DNA from 3 places in the Streptomyces sp. NPDC001617 genome. Region 2 is predicted to be linked to each of the others. Evidence: riboswitches for the same ligand, from Rfam matches in the RefSeq annotation. Region 2 holds a riboswitch; each other region holds the start of a gene.
What was found. Region 2 has a riboswitch for cyclic di-AMP ahead of ACWC09_RS30965 (M23 family metallopeptidase). Riboswitches for the same ligand answer to the same signal wherever they lie in the genome.
Positions count from the first base shown of each region.

Region 1: another riboswitch for cyclic di-AMP. It lies ahead of ACWC09_RS09795 (NlpC/P60 family protein); the one in region 2 lies ahead of ACWC09_RS30965 (M23 family metallopeptidase).
Region 3: another riboswitch for cyclic di-AMP. It lies ahead of ACWC09_RS05910 (transglycosylase family protein); the one in region 2 lies ahead of ACWC09_RS30965 (M23 family metallopeptidase).

Region 1 covers NZ_JBSFHA010000009.1:58,718-62,921, reverse strand. The annotation lists gene ACWC09_RS09800 (LysR family transcriptional regulator) at 1-459, shown strand, start outside; gene ACWC09_RS09795 (NlpC/P60 family protein) at 521-2,476, opposite strand; cyclic di-AMP (ydaO/yuaA leader) riboswitch at 2,485-2,659, opposite strand; gene ACWC09_RS09790 (DUF5997 family protein) at 2,861-3,268, opposite strand; gene ACWC09_RS09785 (LysR family substrate-binding domain-containing protein) at 3,327-4,097, shown strand; gene ACWC09_RS09780 (alpha/beta fold hydrolase) at 4,129-4,204, shown strand, end outside.
Region 2 covers NZ_JBSFHA010000048.1:52,123-56,326, forward strand. The annotation lists gene ACWC09_RS30955 (M16 family metallopeptidase) at 1-506, shown strand, start outside; gene ACWC09_RS30960 (M16 family metallopeptidase) at 503-1,891, shown strand; cyclic di-AMP (ydaO/yuaA leader) riboswitch at 2,083-2,246, shown strand; gene ACWC09_RS30965 (M23 family metallopeptidase) at 2,259-3,023, shown strand; gene ACWC09_RS30970 (GntR family transcriptional regulator) at 3,212-3,904, shown strand; gene ACWC09_RS30975 (HPr family phosphocarrier protein) at 4,053-4,204, opposite strand, start outside.
Region 3 covers NZ_JBSFHA010000005.1:103,764-107,967, forward strand. The annotation lists gene ACWC09_RS05900 (FtsB family cell division protein) at 1-363, opposite strand, end outside; gene eno (phosphopyruvate hydratase) at 464-1,750, opposite strand; gene ACWC09_RS05910 (transglycosylase family protein) at 2,030-2,713, opposite strand; cyclic di-AMP (ydaO/yuaA leader) riboswitch at 2,717-2,890, opposite strand; gene ACWC09_RS05915 (transglycosylase family protein) at 3,080-4,063, opposite strand.

The DNA.
Region 1 (4,204 bases), on a different contig from region 2:
GCCATGGGTCCGCAGCACGATGTGCGGGTGGAGTGCACCGTCGTCATCCCGGTGGCCGCGATCGTGCCGGCCGGCCATGAGCTGGCCGACCGGGACCGGATCACCCTGGCCGAGCTGTGCGCGCATCCGCTCGCGCTCGGCTCGGCCGGCACCAGCCAGCGTGAACTCTTCGACATCGGAGTCCAGTTGGAGGGCCTCACGGTCCGTCCCGCGCTGGTCTGTGACGCGCTCGCCCCACAGTACGAGTTCGTACGATCGGGCGGTGGCATCGCCCTCGTCGGCGATCTCGGCGATCTGGAGGAGGGCGCGTGCACGGAGGGCGTCGCCCACGTCCGGATCGACCACCCGGTCTTCAGGCAGCGCGAGGCCCAGGTCCAGACGATGCTCGGCCGCCGACTGCCGTGGGCGGCCTCGCAGTTCACGGAGTCGCTGGTGTCACGGCTGGACCGGCGCACCTGAGCTTCACGCGGGCGAGGGCCGGCGAGCCGCCGTTGTCACGGCTCGACCGGCGTCCCGGGCCTCACGCGGGGCGTACCGCGATACGGATCGCCGCCTCCCCGGCGTTGTGGATCGACTCCTCACGGATGACCGAGCCCGGACCGGGCGCGTGGATCATCAGGCCGTTGCCGGTGTAGATGCCGACGTGGCTGAAGTTGTCGTGGAAGAAGATCAGGTCCCCGGGACGGCTCTCGGCGACCGGGATCACCATGCCGGTGCTCGACTGCTCGTGCGTGCTGCGCGGCAGGGCGACACCGGCGGCCTTCCAGGCGGCCTGGGCGAGCCCGGAGTTGTCGTACGACTCCGGCCCGACCCCGCCCCACAGGCACGGCCTGCCGATCTGCGCGCGGGCGAAGGCGACGGCACGGTCGGCCTTGGTGGCGCTGGGTGTCGTCTCGACGGCCGGGACGCCCGTCTCGAGCACGGTCGGCTGCTGCCCACGCCAGTCCTCGACCGCCGGCACACCGGTGTCGAGAACCGACGGCTCCTGCAGCCGCCGAGCCTCGTCGGCCGCGCGGCGCGCCTGCTCCTGCGCCACCGGGTCCCGCCAGTCGACTTGGGGTGCCGACGGAGCGACGAGCTGCTGGGCGGCGGTGTCCCAGCCGACCTGTGTCGACACGGCGTCGGCCGCGGTGCGCGTGGCGAGGGGCTGCTGGATCATGGTCGCCCAGCCGGGCTGTGCCGCCAGGGGGTCGCCCCCCGTGAGCGGTGCCACGAGCTGCTGCGCCCCGGTGTCCCAGCCGGGCTGCGTCTGCCGGGCCTCGGGGGTCGCGGGTGATATGGCGGCCTGCTGGACCTGGGTGGCCCAGTCGGCCTGCGCGGGCGCGGCCTGGGGCGTCGTGAACTCGGTGACGAGCTGCTGGGCGGCGGTGTCCCAGCCGGGCTGCGTCCGGCGGGCTTCCCGCCGTGTCGACGAAGCCACGAGCTGCTGTGCGCCGGTGTCCCAGCCGGGCTGCATGCGCCGGGCCTCAAGGCCCACCGGCGATGCGGGGGCCTGCGGTGTCCCGGAGTCCGAGCCCGGCTGCATGCGCCGGGCCTCAAGACCCGGCGGCGATGCGGGGGCCTGCGGTGTCCCGATGTCCGCCCCGGGCTGCATGCGTCGGGATTCCAGGGCCGCCTGCGGCGTCACGGCCTGCTGTGCGCCGGTGTCCCAGCCGGGCTGTGCCGTCGGGGCGTCGGTCGCCGTGCGCTGGGCCGGGACGGCCCAGTTGACCTGGGTCGGTGTGGGCTCGATCGCCGCGGGCGGTGTGCTCTGCCGAGTCGCTGTCTGCCAGGTGCCCTGGGCCGCCCAGGCCGGCGTCGCGACAGCCGCGCGCGGGACCGAGGTCTGCCGGGCGATGTGCCGGTACAGGAGATCGCTGGCCGCGGCGACCTTGCGCTGACTGTCCTGCTTGGACCGGCGCAGGACCGTCTGCCTCGACTCGGGGGCCGCCGGGGTCGGGGGAGCTCCGGCGGCCTCCTGCCGGGGACTGGGTACGGCGGGCAGCGCGGGCGTGGGACCGGCCGTGAGCTCGGCGACCGGGCCGGAGGTCAGCTCGGCCACCGGACGGCGGGCGCCTCCGGCGGGCAGCTCGGCCACGGGCCGGCCGGGGGCCTCCAGCGCACGGGCGGCGGGAAGCTCCGCCGGACGCGCGGGCCGGGACGCGGCCGGACGGGCGGACGTCTCCCTGGCCGGCCTCCGGTCGGTCGGCAGAATGGCCGGAATCGTCGGCCCCAGCGACGCACGCGCCACGTCGAACCACTGCCGGGTGACGTTGTCGAGATCGGGGTCCGAGCCTCTGCGCGCACTCCCGCCCTGTCCCCGCGAACCACGCGAGCCCTGCACCCGGGTCAGGTTGAACTGGCCGGTGTCGTCCTCGGCACGGTCGTAGAGGCTGCTCACCCGCTGCCGGACGGCTTCACGGCTGGGTCCCTCGTCGGAGTTACGCGCACCGGGAAGCCCGAAGCCTCCGGCGCGCGACGATCGTTCCGGCGCCATGGGAGCCGTACTCCTTCCGTACTCCGCCTACCGAGTTAGCTGTCGGGTTCGGGCGGCCGTTCCGGAAGGATTGCCCTACGGTCCTTGCCCCGAAGGACAGTTGGACCGATTCACCCCATGATTCGGTTGGGTCCCCGGCTCCGGCTGCCCATGCGGACGCACCGGATTCGGCGGAGGCCGCTCTTCCCGACGGGGTTCGCCGGAGTGACTCGAGCGGCCTGAGGCCAAGTTAGCCAACTTGTGCGCCCCGTGTGAAGGTTGAAGGCCGGAATGTCCGATACGCTTTTGTGACCTTCGTCGTGACGCGTCGTCAGATCCGCCCGTTGTGTACGCACGGCATCCGTTCGACTACGGACCGTGGTCCAACCCGGCGAGCGGAGAGCGTCAGGAACGCGGGCGCTCGTCGTGGGCGGCCGCGCGCTCGGCGTTCCGCTTCTTGATCCGCGCGCCCTCCTTGCGGACCTCGGCCTGGACGGCGCGCTCCTTCACCAGCCACTCGGGCTGCTCCTGCTTCAGCGTCTCGATCTGCTCGGTGGTGAGGGGCTCGGTGATCCCGCCGCGGGCGAGACCCGAGATGGACACGCCGAGCTTCTCCGCGACCACCGGTCGGGGGTGCGGACCCTTGGCCCGCAGCTCGCGCAACCACTCGGGTGGATTCGCCTGCAGCTCGTCGAGCCGGGCGCGCGTGACGTCACCCGCACGGAACTCGGTGGGGGTGGCCTCGAGGTACACACCCAGCTTCTTCGCCGCCGTGGCGGGCTTCATCGTCTGGGTGGTCTGGTGCGACTTCATACGGTCCAGGGTATCGAGCGCGTACGAGACCTCCGACCACGGCCGGTAACCTGGCGGGGTGACAGGCTCGGAAGCATCCCAGACGTTCCGGCTTGCGTACGTCCCGGGGACGACGCCCGCCAAGTGGGTGCGGATCTGGAACGAGCGCCTGCCCGACACCCCGCTGACCCTCCAGGCCGTACCGGTCACCGAGGCATCCGACCTCCTGCGGGCCGGCGAGGCCGACGCGGGCCTGGTGCGGCTGCCGGTGGACCGCGCGTTCTTCAGCGCGATCCCCCTCTACACCGAGACGACGGTGGTCGTGGTCCCCAAGGACCATGTGATCACCGCGGCCGAGGAGATCACCCTCGCCGACCTGGCCGACGAGGTGCTCCTTCACCCCCTCGACGACGTCCTCGACTGGGACGGCCCGCCCGGTGAGCCCGCCTTCGAACGCCCCGCCACCACCGAGGACGCGATCGAACTCGTCGCGGCGAACATCGGCCTCCTGGTCGTTCCCCAGTCCCTGGCCCGCCTCCATCACCGCCGCGACCTCACCTACCGCCCGGTGACGGACGCTCCCCAGTCGAGCGTCGCCCTGTCCTGGCCGGAGGAGGCCACCACGGACCTGGTAGAGGACTTCATCGGCATCGTCCGGGGCCGCACGCCGAACAGCTCCCGGGGCCGAAGGTCGCAGCCGCAGGAGAAGCCGGCGGACCAGCCCGCGGCCCGGCGCAAGCCCACCGCGGGCAAGACACAGGGCCGCAGCCCTCGCGGCGCGACGAGCAGCACCAAGGGCGCCAAGGGCACCAAGAACACGAACCGCGGGAAACCCCGCCGCCGCTCCTAGGCCGCCCGGCCGTCAGCCGAGAGGAAGCTCCGTGATTGAGGGGACCCTGACCAGGACATTCCGAAGCTCCGCCGGTGACGTCCGCTGGGACAGCCTCGGCGACCCCG
Region 2 (4,204 bases):
ACCGCCTCGTGCGCCGCGACCGTACGGCCGTCGCCGCCGGCTTCGGTCTGCTGCGTCTGGCCGGAGCGCCCTCCCTGGGCTGGCTGGACGTCAAGACCTCCGGTGACGTCGAGGTGCCGGTCATCGAGACCGCCATCGACGAGGAGCTCGCCCGGTTCGCCGAGGAGGGCCCCACGGCCGAGGAAATGGAGCGCGCCCAGGCCCAGTTGGAGCGCGAGTGGCTGGACCGGCTCGGCACGGTCGCGGGCCGCGCGGACGAACTGTGCCGGTTCGCCGTCCTGTTCGGCGACCCGCAGCTCGCCCTGACCGCCGTCCAGCGTGTGCTGTCGGTGACGGCCGAGGAGGTCCAGGAGGTCGCCAAGGCCCGCCTGCGCCCCGACAACCGCGCGGTGCTCGTCTACGAGCCGCTCGCCGGAGAGATCGCAGAGGACGCAGATCCCCCGGAGGACCCCGAGGCCGAGGCCACGGTCGAAGCCGGCGACAAGAACGAGGAGGCGGCCAAGTGACCGAGCTCGCCACGATGGAGTTCCACCCGCAGCCCCAGGCCGGCGAAGCCAGGCCGTGGGCGTTCCCTGCGCCCGAGCGCGGCGCGCTCGACAACGGCCTGACGCTCCTGCGCTGCCACCGCCCCGGCCAGCAGGTCGTCGCCGTCGAGGTGCTCCTCGACGCGCCCCTGGACGCCGAGCCGGCCGGCTTCGACGGTGTCGCCACGATCATGGCGCGCGCCTTCTCCGAGGGCACCGACAAGCACTCCGCCGAGGAGTTCGCCGCCGAACTGGAGCGCTGCGGCGCCACCTTGGACGCGCACGCCGACCACCCCGGCGTCCGCCTCAGCCTGGAGGTCCCGGCCTCCCGGCTCGCCAAGGCGCTCGGTCTGCTCGCCGACGCCCTCAGGGCGCCCGCGTTCGCCGACAGCGAGGTCGAGCGGCTCGTCCGCAACCGTCTGGACGAGATCCCGCACGAGCTGGCCAACCCCTCCCGCCGTGCCGCCAAGGAGCTCTCCCGGCAGCTGTTCCCGGCGACCTCGCGCATGTCGCGCCCGCGCCAGGGCACCGAGGAGACGGTCGAGAAGATCGACGCGGCGGCCGTACGAGCCTTCTACGACCGTCATGTCCGGCCCGCGACGGCCACCGCCGTGGTCGTCGGCGACCTCAGCGGCGTCGACCTGGACGCACTGCTCGGCGAGACCCTGGGCGCCTGGACCGGCTCGAAGGCCGAGCCCCGCCCGGTGCCCGCGGTGACCGCCGACGACACCGGTCGCGTGATCATCGTGGACCGTCCCGGTGCCGTCCAGACGCAGCTGCTCATCGGCCGTGTCGGCGCCGACCGGCACGACCGGGTGTGGCCCGCGCAGGTGCTCGGCACGTACTGCCTCGGCGGCACTCTCACCTCCCGCCTGGACCGAGTCCTGCGCGAGGAGAAGGGCTACACCTACGGGGTGCGCGCGTTCGGGCAGGTCCTCAGGTCCGCCCCGGACGGCACCGGCGCGTCGATGCTCGCCATCAGCGGTTCCGTGGACACCCCGAACACCGGTCCCGCCCTGGACGACCTCTGGAAGGTGCTCCGTACGCTCGCCGAGGGCGGCCTCACCGACGCCGAGCGGGACGTCGCCGTACAGAACCTCGTCGGTGTGGCGCCGCTCAAGTACGAGACCGCGGCGGCCGTCGCGGGCACGCTGGCCGACCAGGTCGAGCAGCACCTGCCCGACGACTACCAGGCGACGCTGTACCAGCAGCTCGCCGCGACCGGCACCGTGGAGGCCACAGCGGCGGCCGTGAACGCCTTCCCGGTGGACCGTCTGGTGACCGTGCTCGTCGGTGACGCGGCCGAGATCAAGGAGCCCGTCGAGGCCCTCGGTATCGGTGAAGTCACCGTGGTGTCGGCCGAGTAGCGGCACGCGCGCGCAGGGGCCCTGGTGACGGATGCGTCACCAGGGCCCCCGTATGTCCGAATTGGGGCGGAGGTTGCCTGTCTGCCCTGTGGGATGCGCTACAAACACCGTGATCCGTTTGGGGATTGAAAGCGGCCCCGCTTAGCGTCGTCCGGGCTGTCCGTCAGGCACCGCGCCGCACCCGCGGCACCGGACAGCCATCGCCGAGTCCCCGTACGGCGCGAGCCAGGGGAGCCGGGGACCCACGTAGTCCCTGGGGTGAATCGGACGCCCGCGCAAGCCGCGAGGGGGTCCGTAGGAGACCTTCCTGCTCCGAACCCGTCAGCTAACCCGGTAGGCGAGAGGGAAGGAAAGGACCAGCCACTACATGGCGTTCATGTGCGCCACCGGGAAGCACCGTCGTCCCAGCCGCGTCAAGCGCGGTACCGCCGCGGCCGCCGGCGTCGCGGCCCTCGCCACCACCGGCGTGATCGGTACCCTCGCGGCCCCCGCGCTCGCCGCGGAGAACTCCGTCGAGCAGACCGGTCTCACCCCCGTCATCACCATCGGTGACTCGATCGCCGCCAAGATCGACGCCCAGGCCGACGCGCAGAAGCAGGCCGCGGAGGAGACCGCCCGTAAGAAGGCCGCCGCGGAAGCCGCGCGCAAGAAGGCCGAGGCGAAGGCCAAGGCGGAGCGTGAGGCCAAGGAGCGCGCCGCCCGCGAGGCCGAGCGCAAGCGCCTCAACACCTTCGTCGCCCCGATCGCCAACTCGTATGTCTCCACGGGCTACAAGACCGGCGGCTCCCTGTGGTCCTCCGGCAGCCACACCGGCATCGACTTCCACGCGGCGAGCGGCACCGTCGTCCACGCGGTCGGCTCCGGCACGGTCGTGCAGACCGGGTGGGGCGGCGCCTACGGCAACCAGATCGTGATCAAGATGGCCGACGGCACGTACACCCAGTACGGCCATCTGTCCTCCATCGGCGTCTCGGTCGGCCAGCAGGTGACTCCGGGCCAGCAGATCGGCCTCTCCGGCTCGACCGGCAACACCACCGGACCGCACCTGCACTTCGAGGCCCGCACGACTCCCGAGTACGGCTCGGACATCGACCCCGTCGCCTACCTGCGCTCGCACGGCGTGAACGTCTGACGACGGACCGCAAGATCTACCGAAACCCCGGCTCCTGGAGCCGGGGTTTCGCCGTTTCTGTCGCTCTGCTGTCCAAAAAATATCCATGGATTCCGGTCCGCCGTCGGAAATTCCGGCTCATTGCAATAGAGTCCTTGGACACAACGTCAATCGACGACGTTTCACGGGGATTAAGGCGGAGGTCGGTCATGCGTATTCCGGCGCACTCGGTGTGCACGGCCATCCGGGACGACATCGTCGCGGGTGTCTACGAGCGTGGCAGCCGCCTCACCGAGGAACTCCTCGCCCGCCGCTACGGTGTCTCGCGCGTCCCCGTCCGTGAGGCCCTGCGCACCCTGGAGGCGGAGGGCTTCGTGGTGACCCGGCGGCACGCGGGCGCGTGCGTCGCGGAGCCGACCGAGCAGGAGGCCTCCGACCTGCTGGAGATGCGCATGCTCCTGGAGCCGCTGGGTGCCTCCCGGGCCGCCCAGCGGCGCACCGAGGCCCATCTCAAGGTCCTCCGAGGCCTCGTCAGACTGGGCCAGGAGCGGGCCAGGAGGGGCAACAGCGAGGATCTGCGCTCCCTGGGGGGCTGGTTCCACGAGACGCTCGCCCAGGCCTCCGGCAGCCCCGCGCTGACCTCGATGCTGACCCAGTTGCGCCACAAGATCGCCTGGATGTACGCCGTCGACGCGCCCGCCAACCCGGTGGAGTCCTGGGCGGAGCACGGCGCGATCGTCGACGCGGTGGCCCGCGGGGACGGCGAACGCGCCCGTGCGATCACCACGCTGCACACCGAGCGCTCGACGGCCGCGCACCGGCTGCGCTTCGGCACCCCCGAACGCGTGAACGGTGTGAGGAACTCGCAACATCCCGTAAACATGTCGGGCCTGCGGCATTAACACGGGCGCCGTATACAAAGAGGAGACAATTCGCGGGGGATTATTTCTGCTGCCCGCAATGGGGAAATGCGAAGGGCTCGCCCGGTAAATTCCGGACGAGCCCTTCAGTGCTGCGGGACGGCGAGTGCCGCGACCCTCAATTCGCTTTTCAGACGGTCTCGGGAAGCTCCTCGAGCCCCTCCGCGACCAGCTTGGCGAGACGGTCGAGAGCGGCGTCCGCGCCCTCGGCGTCCGAGGCGAGGACGATCTCCTCGCCCCCCTGGGCGCCCAGGCCCAGGACGGCCAGCATGGAGGCCGCGT
Region 3 (4,204 bases), on a different contig from region 2:
GACGTAGCCCGTCTCGCCCGGCAGCACATAGTGCAGCCGCTGCCGGATCTGCTGCTCGGCGTACGAGTCGTCCTGCCAGCGTGCCTTGAGGTCGCGCAGCTGCTCGACGCGCTGTTTCGCCTGCTGCTTCTGGCGCTGCAGATCGGCGATCTCCGCGCGCTGGGAGACGTACTGCCTTATGGGGTACGCGAGCGCCACGACCAGGGTGCAGAGCACCAGCGCGAGCAGGGCCGCACGGCCGGTGAGGCGGGAGCGGCGGGCCTGGCGCTTGGTCTGGGAGCGGTAGACCCGGGCCGCGGTCTGCTCGCCGAGCAGCTTGATCCTGGTCGCGGTGGAGAACCGGTCCCGGTCCTTCACGGCCATGTTCCCCGCCTCCCGTTCACACGCGCGTACGTCCCCGCACACGGTACGGGACCGGTACGGGGACGTACGTACGACTGGCTAAGGCTTAGCCCTGCCGGGATCAGCCCTTGAAACGCGGGAAAGCGGAGCGGCCCGCGTACACCGCCGCGTCGTCGAGGATCTCCTCGATGCGCAGCAGCTGGTTGTACTTGGCGACGCGCTCGGAGCGGGCCGGGGCTCCGGTCTTGATCTGGCCGCAGTTGGTGGCGACGGCGAGGTCGGCGATGGTGACGTCCTCGGTCTCGCCGGAGCGGTGGGACATCATGCACTTGAAGCCGCTGCGCTGGGCGAGCTCGACGGCGTCCAGGGTCTCGGTGAGGGAGCCGATCTGGTTCACCTTGACCAGGAGGGCGTTGGCGGTGCCCTCCTCGATGCCGCGGGCGAGGCGCTCGGGGTTGGTGACGAACAGGTCGTCGCCGACGATCTGGACCTTGTCGCCGAGACGGTCGGTGAGGACCTTCCAGCCGGCCCAGTCGTCCTCGAACAGCGGGTCCTCGATGGAGACGAGCGGGTAGGCCGCGACGAGCTCCTCGTAGTACTCCGTCATCTCGGCGGCGGAGCGGTCCTTGCCCTCGAACTTGTACGTGCCGTCCTTGTAGAACTCGGAGGCGGCGACGTCGAGCGCGAGGGCGACCTGCTCGCCGGGGATGTAGCCGGCTTCCTTGATGGCCTCGAGGATCAGGTCCAGGGCGGCGCGGTTGGACTCCAGGTTCGGGGCGAAGCCGCCCTCGTCCCCGAGGCCGGTGGACAGGCCCTTGCTCTTCAGGACCTTCTTGAGGGTGTGGTAGACCTCGGTGCCCCAGCGCAGGGCCTCGGAGAAGGTCTCCGCGCCGATCGGGGCGATCATGAACTCCTGGATGTCCACGTTGGAGTCGGCGTGCGAGCCGCCGTTCAGGATGTTCATCATCGGCACCGGCAGCAGGTGCGCGTTCGGGCCGCCCAGGTAGCGGAAGAGCGGGAGGTCGCTGGCCTCGGAGGCGGCGTGGGCGACGGCGAGCGAGACGCCGAGGATGGCGTTGGCGCCGAGGGAGCCCTTGTTGTCGGTGGCGTCCAGGTCGAACATCGCCTGGTCGATCAGGCGCTGCTCGGTGGCGTCGTACCCGACCAGCTCCGGGCCGATCTGCTCGATGACGGCGAGGACGGCCTTCTCGACACCCTTGCCCTGGTAGCGGTTGGGGTCACCGTCGCGGAGCTCGATGGCCTCGAAGGCGCCCGTGGAGGCGCCGGACGGGACGGCGGCACGACCCGTGCTGCCGTCGTCGAGGCCGACCTCGACCTCGACCGTGGGGTTGCCTCGGGAGTCCAGGATTTCCCGGGCTACGACGACGTCGATGGACGGCACGAGCATCTCCTTCTGGGATGTGACGCGGTTAGCAAGGCCGCAGCGGCTCTGCGAGACGAGCCTATCCGCCTCCGGCGGATCGGCCACGTCTCCGACCACCCCTTGGGCAGAACCGAGAGTAAATTGTTTCCGAACGGAACAAAGCGTGGGGGCAAAAAAGCCCCGCCCCGGTGCGTACGGGGGAACACGCACCGGAGCGGGGAGCCCGTGGGGACGGGGGAGGCCCTCACGTGTCCTCCATGGTGGAGGACACGGCTGTCAGGGCGCTGTGGTTCAGCTGTCTGCTTACTTGAGGTGCAGCTGCTGACCCGGGTAGATCAGGTCGGCGTCCTCGACGATGTCCTTGTTCAGCTTGAACAGCTTCGCCCAGCCACCCTTGACGTGGTGCTTCTCGGCGATCGAGCTGAGGGTGTCGCCCTTGACGACCTTGTACTCGCCGTCGCCCTTCTTGACCTTCTTGCCGGTCGGGGTGGTGACGGTCTTGGTCGACTTCTTGACGGCCGTGCGCTCGGAGGAGCGGGAGGCGGTCTGCCCGCCGGAGGAGCGGGTGCTGGAGCCGCTGGAGGAGCTGCTCGAAGCGCTGCTGCCGTTGTAGGCGGCGCTGGACAGGCCCGTGCCGCAGACCGGCCAGGCGCCCTTGCCCTGGGAGGCGAGGACCTTCTCGGCGACGGCGATCTGCTGCGCCTTGGTGGCCTGGTTGGCCTGCGAGGCGTAGGCGGTGCCGCCGTACGCGGCCCAGGTGGAGGCGGAGAACTGCAGACCGCCGTAGTAGCCGTTGCCGGTGTTGATGGACCAGTTGCCACCCGACTCGCACTGGGCGACCGCGTCCCACTCGGAGGCGGTGGCGGCGGAGGCGCTGCCGGCCGCCATCAGCGGCGCGGCTATGGCGACACCGGTGACTCCGGCGAGCGCGGCGACGCGGGTGGCCTTGGACGGACGACGGTGCTTGCCCTTGCCGGAAAACAGCATGGTTGATCCCCTCACCGACGCCTGCGAGGTGAGCTGTCGGGTTCGGGCCGGTTGAGTTGCCCGGCCGCACGCTCGCTTTCACGAGGCGCGGCTACACCCCTAGCCGTATCCAGCGTCAATCGCTGGGTCCGGCGCTTACCTTGGGTCCCCCGCTCCTGCCTACGGCGCTGTTAAGCGACGACTGTTCCCGTACGGCCGCTGGCAGGATTCGGCGTTGCGGCTGTCGGGGCTCGTGTTGCCGAGCGGTGACGACGGTAGACACGGAATCCGGGGAATTTCAAAGACGATCAGGGCTTCTGAGACTCATCCCACACTTTCACCAAACCGGACATTCGGCGCGAAGTGTGACGTGAACTCCCGTCGCTTTTAACCCTGTTCGGCAGGGAGTCGCAGGGCCTGACCGGCGGAGATATGGTTCGGGTCGGTACCGATCGCCTGCTTGTTCTCGGCATAGAGGGCACGCCATCCGCCGTCCACGCCAAGGGAGTCGGCGATGGAGGCGAGGGTGTCGCCGGCGTGGACCGTGTACGAGTCGGGCGCGGCCTTCTTGGCCGAGCTCTCGTCGGCAGCGGCGCCGCGATGCTTGCCGGTGCCGGTGGCGGTGTCCGTGACGGCGTCCGCGGCCCCGCCGATGGCGCCGGTGTCGACGAGACTCCAAGACCCCACAGCCTGGCCGGACTTGTCCGAGTCATCCCCCTTCGCCCGATCTGCGGACGAGTCGTCGGTTCCCTGAGACTTGCTCGCGGCGGACCCGGAGGGCGAGGCGGATGTGTCCGATTCGGCAGAATTACTTGTGGAATCGGATGAAGCGTCGGGTGAGGCGGAGGGCTGGGCACTGGACGACGCACCCGAGGAGGAGTCGCCGGCCGAGCTGCCCGATGAATTGGACAAACCGGTCGAGTCCGAGCTGTCGGACGAATCGGATGAACTCGACGAGCCGTCCGCGACGCCGGTGTCGACATCGGCGGAGCCCGAGTCCTTGGTCAGCCCGGAGGTCAGTCCACAGGTGTGGAAGGCGCCGACACCCTCGGCGTCGAGGAGCTTCTCGGCGACGGCTATCTGCTGGTTGCGGCTGGCCAGGTCGGCACTCGGGGCGTAGTCGAGCCCGCCGTACTTCTCCCAGTCGTCCTGGGTCAGCTTCAGTCCGCCGTAGAAGCCGTTCCCGCTGTTCTCACTCCAGGAGCCGCCGGTCTCGCACTGCGCCACCTTGTCCCAGGTGGTCCCGTCGGCCGCGCTGGCGCCGCTCGCGGCGAACAGCGGGATGGCGATGGCGGAGCCTGTCACCCCGGCCGCGACGAGCAGTGCCGGAGCCTGGCGGGGGCGACGGTGACGACCGTTCCCGGAGAGCATGCGGGGGCCTTTCGCGAGACAGCAATGACCGCGACGCGTGAAGCTTGGGCCAAGCCTTGGCGCCGCCATGGTCCGTGAAGGTATCGGCTGACGATCACTTGTCACAAGTTAATGCCGCGTAGATCACGTGAAGATCACAGA